Regions from separate parts of the Rhizobium yanglingense genome, predicted to be linked through region 1. Evidence: riboswitches for the same ligand, from Rfam matches in the RefSeq annotation. Region 1 holds a riboswitch; the other holds the start of a gene.
What was found. A riboswitch is a leader RNA that binds a small molecule or an ion and turns the genes downstream of it on or off. The one in region 1 is predicted to bind cobalamin.
Positions count from the first base shown of each region.

Region 2: it holds a riboswitch for cobalamin, as region 1 does, so the genes downstream of both, bluB (5,6-dimethylbenzimidazole synthase) here and cobU (bifunctional adenosylcobinamide kinase/adenosylcobinamide-phosphate guanylyltransferase) in region 1, are expected to answer to the same signal.

Region 1 covers NZ_CDSAWY010000004.1:541,309-548,858, reverse strand. The annotation lists gene ACW4PC_RS07690 (glycine betaine ABC transporter substrate-binding protein) at 31-1,026, opposite strand; gene ACW4PC_RS07685 (hypothetical protein) at 1,056-1,262, shown strand; gene ACW4PC_RS07680 (cobyric acid synthase) at 1,631-3,085, shown strand; partial or broken gene ACW4PC_RS07675 (chloride channel protein) at 3,082-4,873, opposite strand; cobalamin riboswitch at 5,038-5,431, shown strand; gene cobU (bifunctional adenosylcobinamide kinase/adenosylcobinamide-phosphate guanylyltransferase) at 5,750-6,274, shown strand; gene cobW (cobalamin biosynthesis protein CobW) at 6,279-7,328, shown strand; gene cobN (cobaltochelatase subunit CobN) at 7,338-7,550, shown strand, end outside.
Region 2 covers NZ_CDSAWY010000004.1:368,776-376,325, forward strand. The annotation lists gene ACW4PC_RS06735 (UDP-2,3-diacylglucosamine diphosphatase) at 1-490, opposite strand, end outside; gene ACW4PC_RS06740 (NADP-dependent malic enzyme) at 702-3,014, shown strand; gene ACW4PC_RS06745 (DUF2865 domain-containing protein) at 3,141-4,226, shown strand; gene bluB (5,6-dimethylbenzimidazole synthase) at 4,234-4,920, opposite strand; cobalamin riboswitch at 4,997-5,180, opposite strand; gene ACW4PC_RS06755 (TolB family protein) at 5,199-6,029, opposite strand; partial or broken gene ACW4PC_RS06760 (NAD+ synthase) at 6,050-7,550, opposite strand, start outside.

The DNA.
Region 1 (7,550 bases):
GGGCGATAGCCTACGCGAGGCTGGAATTGCTCAAAGAGCGGCCTTCACCTTTTCCGCGACGTCAGCCGGCATCCACCGTGTCCAGAGTTCGGGGTAGTTGCGCAGAAAGTAGAGCGCCGCGTTCTCGCTGCTTTCCCGGTTTTCGTCCTGCCACGCCAGAATGTCGTTTATGGTGTTGTTGTCCCAGGTGCGGGAGCGCAAGTAGGCGAATTCCGGACCGGCACGGTCGGCAAAGGCCTTGGTGACGACGGTAAAGGCCTGGGAGACGGGATAGGCGTTAAGCTGCGGACGCGCGCAGCCTTCGACCGAGGTGCAGGCCAGCCATTCCGCCTTATCGTGGCTGACACCCATACTGAGCCGTGTCATGTCGTATTTGCCGAGGATCGCCGTTGGTGCCCAGTAATAGCCGAGCCAGCCGACTTTGGCGTCGAAGGCTGCGCCGATCGAATCGTCCAGGCTTTGCGGGCTTTCGCTGTCGATCAGCTCGAAACCGGCCTTCTCGCCGTTCAAGGCTCTGAAGAGATTGGCTGTCGAAATCCGGCAGCTCCAGCCCGGCGGGCAATTGTGGACAGCGCCCTTGGAGGCATTTTTCGGCGCGGGGAAGAGGTCTGGCCGTTTCAGGGCATCCTGCACGGAGCGGATGTCGGGATTTGCATCGGCGATGAATTTCGGGATCCACCAGCCTTCGATTGCGCCATCCGACAAAATCTCGGAGGCCTGGATCAGGCGTCCGCTCTTCACTGCCGCCTCGAGTTGAGTCCTGACGGACGCGGTCCAGAGTTCCGGTGCGATATCGGGTTCGCCCTTCTGATCCATCGAAGCAAAAGTGGGTACGGTATCGCCGGCCACGGTCCTGACATTGCATCCATAGCCGTTTTTAAGAATGAAGCTGTCGAAATTGGCGGCAATCGCCGCCGAGGCCCAACTCATCTCCGCGATCGAAACATTACCGCAATCAGCTTGCGCGGCGCGGCCGCCGGCAGCGAGACATACGGCAATAAACAGCGAAGCCAGGATGATCTTCATTCGCTCGTTCCCCAATTTTTGATGCTGACATGCAGCTTTTGGATGTATTGCTAACCGCCCAATGCGTTCATTCAATGAATGCAATGCAGCAGTTTGGCCGTCGCAATTTCAGCTGCCATGCGTTTTATTGCATCGCGACCGCCAGCCTGGGACATTCCGATTACTTTGCAGCCTACGCCTTTGACACGGCAATTGAAATCCGCCTGAGGCCGAATATTTTTGACCTAAATGACTGATTTGAATGATCTAATATTCCCGCTGATCCACGAGTGAAAGTCTGCGTCGAGCTTGAGGTGGAATGCCCTCAATGAACTGCATGCGGATCGGGACTCGGCAAAATGTCAAAAAAAGTCGAAATTCACCATTGCTGAGTTCCGCAATAACACTCCGGTAAGAATGTCACGCTATCAGTTGAACCACGGCGGGGGACAACCGCCGCTTTCTCCGGATCAGGTAGTGCGTCCCGGAGACACACGAGTTTCGCCGTGTATTGGCGAATACGCCAGAGTTTTCGGCAAACCGCGCGCGCCCGCCAGCCCGCGCGGTTTTCGCATTTCGGACAGACGATTGACCGCGGATCGTGCCGCGTTGTAGGCCTCATCGCATGACCAAGGCGATCATGTTGCAGGGAACCGGCTCGGATGTCGGCAAGACGGTGCTCGTTGCCGGGCTTTGCCGGCTTGCGGCCAATCGCGGCCTCAAGGTTAAGCCTTTCAAGCCTCAGAATATGTCGAACAACGCGGCTGTTGCAGATGACGGCGGGGAGATCGGCCGGGCGCAGTGGCTGCAGTCGCTTGCGGCGCGTACGTCCTCGTCGATACACATGAACCCGGTTCTCCTCAAGCCGCAATCCGAAAACGGCAGCCAGATCATCGTGCAGGGCAAGGTCTTCGGGCAGGCGAACGCCCGTGACTACCAGAGGTTAAAGCCGCTGCTCCTTGAACATGTCCTGCAAAGTTTTGCGATCGTTTCGGAAGGCGCCGATCTCGTCATCGTTGAGGGTGCGGGCTCGCCGGCCGAAATCAACCTGCGTCCCGGCGATATCGCCAATATGGGCTTTGCCACCCGCGCCAAGGTGCCCGTCGTGCTCGTGGGCGACATCGATCGTGGCGGCGTGATCGCCTCTCTTGCCGGCACGCATGCAATCCTTTCGGATGACGACCGGGCGATGATTTCCGGTTATATCATCAACAAGTTCCGCGGCGATGTTTCGCTCTTCGATGACGGCAACGCAGCGATCAATCGCTTCACTGGATGGCCGTGTTTCGGCGTGGTGCCCTGGCTGAAGGCCGCCGCCCGCTTGCCGGCGGAGGACTCCGTCGTGCTGGAGCGCCTGGCCAGGAGCGCCTCCGGTGCGTTGAAGATCGCCGTACCGGTTCTGCCGCGCATCGCCAATTTCGACGATCTCGATCCTCTGCGTGCCGAGCCCGATGTCGAGCTCGTCTTCGTGAAGCCGGGAGACCGGCTGCCGGGCGATGCAGCGCTGGTGATCCTGCCCGGGTCGAAATCGACGATTGCCGACCTCCGTGATCTGCGCGCTGCCGGCTGGGACCGCGATCTGGAGACGCACATCCGGCGTGGCGGGCGCGTCATTGGCATCTGCGGCGGCTATCAGATGCTCGGGCGCACGGTTCGCGATCCGCTCGGCATCGAGGGGGCGAGCACTGCGACACCGGGTCTCGGATTCCTTGATGTCGAGACCGAAATGGCGCCGGAAAAGACCGTGCGGAACAGCCTGGCGGTCTCGGCCGAACACGGCGTTCCGCTTACCGGCTACCAGATCCATCTGGGCGTCACGACCGGGCCGGACTGCGCCAGGCCATCAGCGGTGATCGACGGTGTGGCCGATGGCGCGGTATCTGCTGGCGGCCGGATCATGGGCACCTATCTGCACGGCCTTTTCGGCAGCGATGCCTATCGCGGCAAGCTTCTCGAGAGCTTCGGCCTATCTGGCGAACGGCGGAGCTACCGTCAAAGCGTCGACCAGGCGCTCGACGAGGTCGCGGACGAACTCGAAACCCACCTCGACAAAGGCTGGCTGGCCGGGCTTCTCGGCTAGATTTCGCCGGAGACCTCGCGGCGCCTGCGGTCGAGCTCTTCGCTGTAGCGGCGAAGCGTATAGCTTTCGCTGAGCTGGCCGACGACGCGGCGCTCGATCAGATTGTTGAGCACGGCGAGTGCTTCGCTTTCCGTCTTGTCGAAGATCGCCGCGGCCTGCTTTGCGTTCATCTGCGGCTGCAGGAAGTCGTTCCGGTAGCGGATGAAATCCTTCAGATCCTTGCCCTCGTCGTCGGTGTCGACCGGGCTCGCGTAGATTTCCGGAACGAGCACGATGCCGGCATATTTGTCAGAGTCGTCGACGAGGATGACGCGCTGCCTCGATCCGATCGGGAAGGCCTTCTTGAAATCATCAATCGTGATGCTGACCTTCGCCGTTTTCACGTCCGAGCGCATCAGCTTGTCGACCGTCAGATTGCGGATCCAGCCGACATCATGGGCGCTGCGGATGCTTTCGCCACGAAGATGGAAACGCCATGTCGCGAAGGAGTAGCCGAACGTGTTGCGCACGACGAGCGACGAGGTGATGACGGCCGCAAGTACCAGCGCGGTGATCGGAAAGTCCCCGGTTATCTCGAGCGCCAGGAACGTCATCGTCAGCGGCCCTCCGATGACCGCAACGGCGAGCGAACTCATGCCGACCACGGCATAGATCACGGGCGTCAGCGTCGCATGGGCGAAATAGGGGGCACAATAGGCGAAAAGCTTGCCGAGCAGCGCGCCCATGAAGAGTGAGGCGAAGAAGAGGCCGCCCCTGAAGCCGGAACCGATGGAGATCGCCGATGCGAAGGATTTCAGCAGGAGAAGACCGACCAGGACCGGGACGGCAACATCACGGCCAAGGTTCAGATGCAACGCCCCATGGCCCGCCGAAAGCACCTGCGGCGTAATCATCGCCAGAAGGCCGACGATGATGCCGCCGAGCGCCGGGCGAAGCGGCGTCGGAACCGAACTTTTGCGCGCCAGCTCCTCGATGAAGGCTACGCCCTGCATGATCAGGATGCCGACGCCGGCGCAGAAGGCGCCAAGCAACAAGGCAGGGATATAATCGGCCGGAACCACCGTGCCGAACGCACCGACATCGATCATGAAATCGCTTCCCGCCAGCAGGCGCGCGACGAGCGTCGAGACGAGCGCGGAAACAACGACCGGCGTCAGCGACACGATCGTGTAGGTGCCGATGATGAGCTCGAATGCATAGAAGGCGCCTGTCAGCGGTGCGTTGAAGGCCGCGGCGATCGCACCGGCCGCGCCGCAGCCGACAAGGACGCGCAGATCTGCACGGCGGAGCTGCAGCTTCAGTCCGAGCTTGGAGGCGATACCCGCCGCGAGCTGGACATAGCCGGCCTCGAGGCCGACGGAGGCGCCGAAGCCGTTCGAAACCAGAATTCTGCACGGCGACGATGATGCTATCCGTCAGCGATAGCCGTCCGCCATGCAAAGCGTTCGCTTCGATGGGATCGACCATGGGCTTCTTGCGGGTTCGCGCGAGAATGAAAAACAGAAGGCCGAGCAGCATCCCGCCGCAGACGGGCGCCATCAGAAGCAGGAATTTGTCGTTTGTCTGTGATGAACTCAGCCGTTCGATGTCGCTAACGCCGAAGATCAAGCGATGCAGCTCGCGCGAAAGGAGGCTCATGCCGGTGACAGCCAGGCCCGACGTCACGCCGACGGCGATCCCGGCGAAGACCATGCCCATTTCACTGCGGCGGGCAAGCGCACGAAGCCGGCCGGCGTCGAGCAGGCGGTAGAGCCGGTAGAGGCGCGGGAAATTCAATTTCGTGAGCATATGCAAAGAACTAGGTGGCGGCCAACAGCGTCAAGGGCAATAGGGGCGCTTGCTCCCGAAATGTGGCGAAAGCCCGGCGCGAAATTCACCACCAATTGGAAGCTGTTCCTCGCCGGTTTCATTTGGGTACTCGCAATTGACTTCGGTAGGCGGCTTGCCTAACGATGAATATTCTTACGGATGGTTTTGGGACGGCAGATGCCGTTCCGGATGAAAAGGGAATGTGAAGGGACGGACCCAAGCCGGGCGTCTTCATCACAGCCGACCCCGCGACTGTAGAGCGGTCAGGGTCTTCCGTCCGGCGTTCAGGCCAGTTCACGGCTCCTTTCGCATGTTGCGGATCAGGAAGTGGCTGGGGCGCCGGAAAAGCCACTGGAAATGCATCGTGATCAGCCGGGGCAGGACGCCTCTATTTCTACGAATCGTCCGCCTTTTCACGAGAATGCAGCCGGGAAGGCGAGGAAGATCCACTGGTGCGATCAGGGGCGACCTTAGATGGGTCGCCCCGGTCGGCCGACACCCGCGAGCCAGGAGACCTGCCATGCGTGCCGGGCGAAGAGCCCATTCTGGGGCATTGTTCCCCGCTGCCAGCACGGAGGTTGTCATGGCTGAACGATGGAATTCCATGCCGCATTTTGTGGCGTCTTTGCGGGACACCGCACTTTCGACTTCCCGCATTCCTGTCTTCGGGTTTAACCCGAGGATTGTCACAAGGAACAAGCCACGGCGCGTCCGCGCCGTGAATGAAACAGCCATCGCGAGGGTGTCATCGGCGCCCAAGGACTTGGGGGCACTGGAATCCTGTGGCAAGCACAGGAATGAGGGTTGGCTGCGCCATGCCTCGGCAGCGCCGTTTCTTACGCCGCAGGCCTCCGGATGACTCATCCCACATGCGGCACCGCCTTCGTCCTCGGCGGCGCGCGTTCCGGCAAATCCCGTTTTGCTGAGCAGCTGATTGCCGATAGCGGCCTTGAGCGCCACTACGTCGCGACGGGTCGGGCCTGGGACGAGGAGATGCGTCAGCGGATCGAGAGCCACAAAACCGATCGCGGCCCACTTTGGACGACGCATGAGGAGCCGCTGGAGCTCGTCCCCCGTCTTTCCATTATCGACCGCGAGGGCCGGGCGATCCTCGTCGATTGTCTGACGCTCTGGGTCACCAATCTGATCATGGAGGAGCGCGACATGGCAGCGGAATTTGCAGCACTTGCCGCTTGGTTGCCGAAGGCAAGAGCGCGGCTCGTCATCGTTTCCAATGAAGTCGGCCTCGGCATCGTGCCGGAAAACCGCATGGCCCGCGATTTCCGCGACCATGCCGGACGGCTGCACCAGATGATAGCGGCGCAAGCCGCGGAAGTGTATTTCATCGCGGCCGGATTGCCGCTGAAAATGAAGGGTTGAACCTATGAGCCAGCAGAAGATCCCCGCAACCGTCATCACCGGATTCCTCGGCGCCGGCAAGACGACGATGATCCGCAACCTGCTTTCCAACACCGGCGGCAAAAAGATCGCGCTGATCATCAACGAGTTTGGCGATCTCGGTGTCGATGGCGACGTATTGAAGGGCTGCGGCGCGGAAAACTGCACTGAGGACGATATCATCGAATTGACCAACGGCTGCATCTGCTGCACCGTTGCCGACGATTTCATTCCGACGATGACGAAGCTTCTCGAGCGCGCCCAGCGTCCGGATCACATCGTCATCGAAACCTCCGGCCTTGCCCTGCCGCAGCCGCTCGTTGCCGCCTTCAACTGGCCAGATATCCGCAGCGAAGTGACCGTCGATGGCGTCATCACCGTCGTCGACAGCGCGGCCGTCGCGGCCGGCCGTTTTGCCGACGATCACGATGCGGTGGATGCGCGCCGGGCAGACGACGCCTCGCTCGATCATGAAAGCCCGATCGAAGAACTCTTCGAGGACCAACTGACCTGCGCCGACCTCATCGTGCTCAACAAGACTGATCTCCTTGACGGCAAGGGGCTCAGCCGCGTGCGCCACGAAGTGGCCTCCCGCATCGCCCGCAAGCCGGCGATGATCGAGGCGAGGAACGGCGAGGTTCCGGCAAGCGTGCTGCTCGGCCTCGGCATCGGTACTGAAGAGGACATCGGCAACCGCAAGTCGCATCACGAGCTGGAGCATGAGGACGGCACGCCGCACGATCACGACGAGTTCGACAGCTTCGTGGTCGACCTCGGTCCGATCGACGATGCGGCAGGCTTCGTCGAGAAGCTGAAAGGCGTGATTGCCGAGCACGATGTTCTGCGCCTGAAGGGCTTTGCCGATGTCGCGGGCAAGCAGATGCGGTTGCAGGTCCAGGCCGTCGGCAGCCGTATCGACCAGTATTTCGACCGCGCTTGGGCGCCGGGCGAAGCGCGCGGCACACGGCTTGTGGTGATCGGATTGCACGAGATGGATCAGAACACCGTCCGCAAGGCCATCGAGGCACTCGTCTAAGGCTCGGCCATGCATCTGCTTCTTGCCCAGAAAGGAACGATCAGCGACGGCGACGAGGCGATCGACCTCGGCCAATCGCCTGCCGATATCCTGTTCCTGTCTGCGGCGGATACCGAGCTTGCGGCGATCGCCGCGGCTCACGCGCAAGCCGGAAGGCCTTTCACGCTCCGGCTCGCCAGCCTGATGAGCCTCAAGCACCCAATGTCCGTCGATGCCTATATC
Region 2 (7,550 bases), 170 kb from region 1:
ACCAATAGGGCATGCCCATGCGGCGGCGGATCGCGGCCAGCACGACGTTAATCTTGATCGCCGTGTCATAGGCCCAGTCCCCGAGATAGGCGAGCAGGCGGGCATTGCGGACGACGACGTCGAACTCGTCTCCATGCAGGATCAGGTATTTCTTGCCGTCCGCGCCGTCATGCATCATGCGCTCGGCGACTTCGATACCGCCGAAATGCATGCCGGGGAAGTCGCGCAGGAATTCGTCGTGATTGCCCGGGATATAGACGACCCTCGTGCCCTTGCGCGCCTTGCGCAGCAGCTTCTGCACGACGTCGTTGCAGACCTGCGGCCAGTACCAGCTGCGCTTCAGTCGCCAGCCGTCGACGATGTCGCCGACGAGGAATATCGTATCGGCGTCGTGGTAGCGGAGAAAATCGAGGAGGAAGTCCGCCTTCGCCGCCTTGGAGCCGAGATGCACATCGGAAATGAACAGAGTACGGAAGTGTCGAGTATCCATATTGTCTTTCACAAGCATCTTGCCTGCGTCCTATCGTTCATCTCGCCTTCCAAAATCAGACTCGTGTTTCAGGAAGATGACAGATGCGCGAATTGGCGCATCGCAGCGCTCACGAGTTTTCCGCCCGGATGCGAATTTCTGACTGTCCCTGCCAGCCGATTGTTGTATGGAGAAGTCTTCAAAAGAAGTGAGTGCGGCAGCGGAGACGGCAATGGATCATCAGGAAAAATCCAAGACGGAGAAGAACGAGACGGGCGGAAACCTCGACGAACAGGCGCTTTTCTTCCATCGTTATCCCCGTCCCGGCAAACTTGAAATCCAGGCGATCAAGCCGCTCGGCAACCAGCGCGACCTGGCACTCGCCTATTCGCCCGGCGTCGCAGCACCTTGCCTTGCGATCCGTGACAATCCGGAGACGGCGGCCGATTATACCTCGCGCGCCAATCTCGTCGCCGTCATCTCCAACGGCACAGCGGTTCTCGGCCTCGGCAACATCGGCCCGCTTGCCTCCAAGCCCGTCATGGAAGGCAAGGCCGTTCTCTTCAAGAAATTTGCAGGCATCGACGTCTTCGACATCGAAATCGAGGCCCCCACCGTCGACCAGATGGTCTCCACCATCGCCTCGCTCGAGCCGACCTTCGGCGGCATCAATCTCGAGGACATCAAGGCGCCGGAATGCTTCGAGGTCGAGCGCCAGCTTCGCGGGAAAATGAAGATCCCGGTCTTCCATGACGACCAGCACGGCACGGCCATCATCGTCGCCGCCGCGATCCTTAACGGGCTGGAACTTGCCGGCAAGAAGATCGAGGATGTGAAGATCGTCGCCTCCGGCGCGGGTGCCGCAGCACTCGCCTGCCTCAACCTCCTGGTAACGCTCGGCGCGAAGCGCGAAAACATCTGGGTCCACGATATCGAAGGCCTCGTCTATGAAGGCCGCACCGAACTGATGGACGAATGGAAAGCTGTCTATGCACAGAAAAGTAAGATGCGTACCCTCGCCGACAATATCGGCGGCGCCGATGTTTTCCTTGGCCTTTCGGCTGCCGGTGTCCTGAAGCCCGACCTCCTGTCGCAGATGGCGGACAAGCCGCTCATCATGGCTCTGGCCAATCCGACCCCTGAAATCATGCCGGACCTCGCGCGTGCCGCCCGCCCGGACGCAATGATCTGCACCGGCCGCTCGGACTTCCCGAACCAGGTGAACAACGTCCTCTGCTTCCCCTATATCTTCCGCGGCGCGCTCGATTGCGGCGCCACCGCCATCAACGAAGAAATGAAGATGGCGGCCGTCAAGGCCATCGCGGGGCTTGCCCGCGAGGAAGTGTCGGACGTCGCGGCCCGCGCCTATTCCGGCGAGACGCCTTTCTTCGGTCCGAATTACCTCATTCCTTCGCCCTTCGATCCGCGTCTCATCCTGCGCATCGCCCCGGCTGTCGCCAAGGCCGCCGCCGAGACGGGCGTCGCGTCGCGGCCGATTGCCGATTTCGACGCCTATCTCGATCAGTTGAACCGCTTCGTTTGGCGTTCGGGCTTCGTCATGAAGCCGATCTTTACCAGCGCCAAGCTTTCTGAGAAGAAACGTGTCATCTTCGCGGAGGGAGAAGACGAGCGCGTCCTGCGCGCGGCTCAGGTTCTGCTGGAGGAAAAGACCGGCGAGCCGATTCTGATCGGCCGCCCCTCGGTCATCGAGGCTCGCCTCAAGCGGTTCGGCATCCGCATTCGCCCGAACATCGATTTCGCCGTGGTGAATCCCGAAGACGACCCGCGCTACCGCGACTATGTCGAAGACTACTTCGCCCTCGTCGGCCGCGCCGGCATCAATCCGGAAGCCGCCCGCACGATCGTGCGCACCAACAACACGGTTATCGGCGCCTTGTCGGTGAAGCGCGGCGAGGCGGATGCCCTCATCTGCGGCGTGGAAGGCCGCTTCGACCGCCACCTGAAAGACGTCGGCCAAATCATCGGCAAGCGGCCAGGTGCCTGCACCTTCGCCGGTCTCAGCCTATTGATCACCCAAAAAGGGCCGGTCTTCTTCGCCGATACCTTCGTGAACTACAATCCGACACATGAGGAAATCGCCGAGATCGCCGTTCTCGCGGCCCAGGAGGTTCGCCGCTTCGGCATTACGCCGAAGGCCGCGCTGATCTGCCACTCGAATTTCGGCTCCCGAAACTCCGAGAGCGCACGCAAGATGCGCGATGCCCTGCAGCTCGTGCGCGAACAAGCCCCCGATCTGGAGGTCGATGGTGAAATGCAAGCCGGTTCTGCACTGTCGGAAGCGCTGCGCAAGCGCGCCATGCCGGATAGTTCGCTTGCCGGCGAAGCCAACCTATTGCTCTTCCCGAACCTCGATGCCGCCAACATCTCGCTCGGCCTCGTGCGCACCATGATGGATGCGCTCCATGTCGGCCCGATTCTGCTGGGGACCGCACAGCCTGCGCATATCCTGTCGACTTCGGTCACCTCGCGCGGCGTGGTCAACATGGCCGCGCTTGCCGTCGTGGAGGCTTCTCAGCCGGCGTAAGTTGTCGCAAAATGCGAAAATGCGTTACAATTGCGTCGCCAGCTTGTTAACGGAAGCAAGTTAGAAAGCCGGGATGCGGCGAATGTCACGCCGCGCTCTGGCCTGACTTTGCTGCGGGATGATGCCGTGAAACGCCGAAACCTGACCCTTGCGATCCTGCTTGCCTTGGCCGCGCCTGCTGCCGCGCAGACGCATGCGATCTGCGACGACCTGCGCGGCCGCATCGCCGATCTGCCCCATGTCATCGGCAACGGCCCCGAAGTCCGCCAATATGCGAGCGCGATCGCCGAGCAGAATCTCGAGCTTCGTAAAGTCCGCAACGACCTGCGCGGCTACGGCTGCTCGATGGACAGCATGGTCGTGATCGGCGGCGAGAATGCGGATTATTGCAGCGAGCTGCAGCAGTCCGAGGCGCGCATGGTCGACAACATTCGATACCTGCAGGAGCGGCGCAACGAACTGCGCAATCAGGGCGGCGCCGATTATCGCGTGCGCCGAGAGCTGATGGCGGCGCTCGAAGACAACGGCTGCAACGACGAGCTCGACTATGCGCCGGATCCGCAGGCCTATGCGCCGGCACCAAGTCCCGAAGAACAGGCGATGCGGAGCGATACCTTCATTCCGCTTGGAGAAGGCGAACAGGGCGACATACAATATGGCATGCCGCGCGGCGAGCTCATGTCGCATGTCAGCACGATGTGCGTGCGCACCTGCGACGGCGGCTTCTTCCCGATCACCACGAATGCAACATCGATCGATTTCAACCGCGACGCAGCGACGTGTTCGAAAATGTGCCCCGGTATCGAGACGGAGCTTTTCTATCAAGACATCTCGAATACCGAAGCTGCAAACATGATCTCGGCCTCGACCGGTGCGCCCTACAGCGCCATGCAGAATGCCTTTGCCTACAAGAACCGCGCGCCCGGCCAAAAGTCCTCCTGTTCCTGCAATCTCTCCGCCTATTACGAGAACATGCGCAAGAATCAGGCGATCAGCGAACCGCCGAGGAAAGGCTCGATCACCAATATCAAGACGAAGCCGCCATCGGGCGCGCCATCCACGCCTGCCCCGCAGCCGCAGGTGCCGGACCGCCCTTATGACCCGGCCAACAGCAAAGTCCGCCAGGTCGGTCCGCAGTTCCTCGCCGGCGATCAGGGCGCGATCGATCTCAAGAACCCCGCAACGCCCGGACCGCAGCCGCAGCAGAACTGACGCGGCGTTACTGGCTTCCCCATCGGTCGGAGAAGACCAGTTCTTCCAGCGGCAGGCGCTGTCGCCAGCCTTTCACGGCCAGTTCCGGCTCGGTGTAAAGCTGATCGACATAACCGACGCAAAGCCAGGCGACGATCTCGATCCGCTCCGGAATGCCGAGCAGTTCCCGAATATCCGCCTCGTGGAAGACGCTGACCCAGCCGACCCCGATGCCTTCGGCCCGGGCGGCAAGCCACAGGTTCTGCACGGCGCAGACGGTCGAATAGACATCCGTACGCGGATTGTGGGTGCGGCCGATGACCACCGGCCCTGCCCTGTCAGGATCGCAGGTGACGCAGATGCTGAGCGGTGCCTTGCGGATGCCTTCGAGCTTCAGGCTTCTGTACATATCCCGCCGCTCCTCTTCAAACATCTCAGCCGCTTCCTTGTTGGCACGCGAAAACGCCTGCCACGCGGCCTGGCGCACCTTCGGATCGCGGATCACGATGAAATTCCAGGGCTGCATGAAACCGACCGACGGCGCGGCATGCGCTGCCCCAAGCAGCCGCGACACCAGATCGTCGGGCAGAGGATCGGGCAGAAACTGGTCGCGCACGTCGCGGCGCGTTTCGATGGCTCTATAGACCGAGGCCCGGTCGTGTTCGGAGAACTCGCCGGCCGGCACCAGGGCGCGGGCGAAAGGATCAAGTTGCATCGTTAAATCCCCAACAATGCTTGAGCACCCGCAGCGCAGCGCGGGAAGCGTCAAAACCTCGCCGCCGTCCGCGCGGTTCGGTCTATCTTGCCAGGCCGGTCTTCTGACTTGGCGTCACCCGCTTTCTGCAGCCTTCCCGGCAGATGCCAGTGGCCATTGTTGCAGCAAGCGTCAGCCTCACAGCGTTGGGCACGTTCCGGTCCTTCACCGGATTCCCGATTCTCCTGCTGGATGCAGGCACCTGACGGCAGTCTCTATCTCCTGAGTCGGCGCCTCGTTCAAGTCTCTGGGAAGTAACGCACATAGGCAAATTCGTCACCATCCGGTGACCAGCAGGGTACGTTGATCGTGCCCTGCCCGCCGAAGAGCTCGAACAGCGTAGTCAGGTTGCCGCCGTCTATGTCCATCAGCCGCAGCCGCACATCAAGGTCGCGCGGATGATCGAAGACCTCCGGATCGTAGGAAAGGATCAGCACCTTGTCGTTCTTCGGTGAAGGATGCGCAAACCAGTTGCCGTAATTGTCGTGCGTCACCTGCTCCAGGCCGGTTCCATCCGGATGGATGCGCCAGATCTGCATGAGACCGGTGCGGCTGGAGTTGAAGTAGATCCATTTCCCGTCGGCCGAGTAATCCGGCCCGTCGTTTCGCCCCTCGCCATGCGTCAGCCGCTTTTCGGGACCACCATCGACGGAAATCGTATAAATGTCGAAGGCGTCGTCGCGAATGCCGCAATAGGCGAGCTCCTTGCCGTTCGGCGACCAGCCGTGCCAATAGGAGGGCAGATTGTCGGTGATCAGCCGCGGCGTCCCGCCAGCCGCCGGCAGAATATAGATCGCCGACTTGCCGAATTCCGTCTTGTCGGAAATGACGATTTGTGTCCCGTCCGGCGAAATGCCGTGATCGTTATTGCACTGCGTCGCAAAATCCGTATCGACCCGCTGGATGCCGCCGGAGCCGTCCGGCCGCAGCCTGTAGAGCAACCCGTCGCCATTCAACAGCATATAGGCGCCATCGGGCGAAAAATTCGGCGCCTCGATCAGCTTTTCCGTCTGGACGACAATCCGGCTTTTCCCGGTGCGGATGTTATAGATCTCGACCGAACTGCGCATGCATCCTCCAGGATTTTGGGTTACCGGTCGCGGAACCGGTTGGTGATCGGGTAGCGGCGATCGCGCCCAAAGTTCTTCTTGGTGATCTTCACGCCCGGCGCCGACTGCCGGCGCTTGTATTCGGCGAGATAGAGCAGATGCTCGACGCGGTGGACGGTCGCCACGTCATGACCACGCGCGACGATCTCCTCGACCGCCATCTCCTTCTCGACGAGGCATTCGAGGATGTCGTCGAGCACCGGATAAGGCGGCAGCGAATCCTGGTCCGTCTGGTCCGGGCGAAGCTCGGCCGACGGCGCCTTGTCGATGATGTTCTGCGGGATCACCTCGCCGGACGGCCCCAGCGCGCCCGGCGGCACGTGACCATTGCGCCAGCGCGACAGCGCATAGACCTGCATCTTGTAGAGGTCCTTGATCGGATTGAAGCCGCCGTTCATGTCGCCGTAGAGCGTCGCATAGCCGACCGACATTTCCGACTTGTTGCCGGTCGTGACCACCATGGAACCGAACTTGTTGGAAATCGCCATCAGGATCGTGCCGCGCGCGCGGCTCTGCAGGTTCTCCTCGGTAATGCCCGCTATCGGTTCCCTCGAACAGTCGGCGAGAGCGCCGAGGTGAAGCCCTTCACCGGCTCCTCGATCGGCACGATGTCGTAGCGGCAGCCGAGCGCCTTGGCGCAGTCCTCCGCATCCTTCAGCGAATCCGTCGACGTGTAGCGATACGGCAACATGACCGTGCGGACGCGCTCCTCGCCGAGCGCATCGACGGCGAGTCGCCGCGCAGATCGCCGAGTCGATGCCGCCGGAGAGGCCGAGCACGACATTCTTGAAGCCGTTCTTGTTCACGTAATCGCGGAAACCGAGCATGCAGGCGCGATAGTCGGCCTCGTCGGGCTCGGGAATACGCGACATCGGGCCTTCGCTACAGCGCCAGCCGTTTTCGCCGCGCTTCCATGTCGTGACCGCCAGCGCGGTCTTCGAACTGGCTCATCTGGAATGCCAGCGATTTGTCGCGCGTTGAAGGCGAAGCTCGCGCCGTCGAAGACCAGTTCGTCCTGGCCGCCGAGCTGGTTGGCGAAGATCAGCGGCAGGCCGGTCTCGATCACCTGCTTGAGCGCCACCTGATGGCGCACGTCGACCTTGCCGCGATAATAGGGCGAACCGTTCGGCACCAGCAGGATTTCGGCGCCGCTTTCGGCCAGTGTCTCGCAGACGCCGAGATCGTTCCAGATCTCTTCGCAGATCGGCATGCCGATCCGCACGCCGCGGAAATTGACCGGCCCCGGCATCGATCCTGTCGGAAAAGACGCGCTTCTCGTCGAACTCGCCGTAGTTCGGCAGGTCGATCTTGTCGCGCAGCACCAGGACCTGGCCGCCGTCGAGAACTGCAACCGAGTTATGCCGCCCCGTCTCTCCCTGCCGCGGGAAGCCGACGATGACGCCCGGGCCGCCGTCGGCGGTATCGGCCGCGAGGTCTTCGACCGCCTTCAGGCAGGCCTCTGAGAAAGGCCGGTTTCAGCAC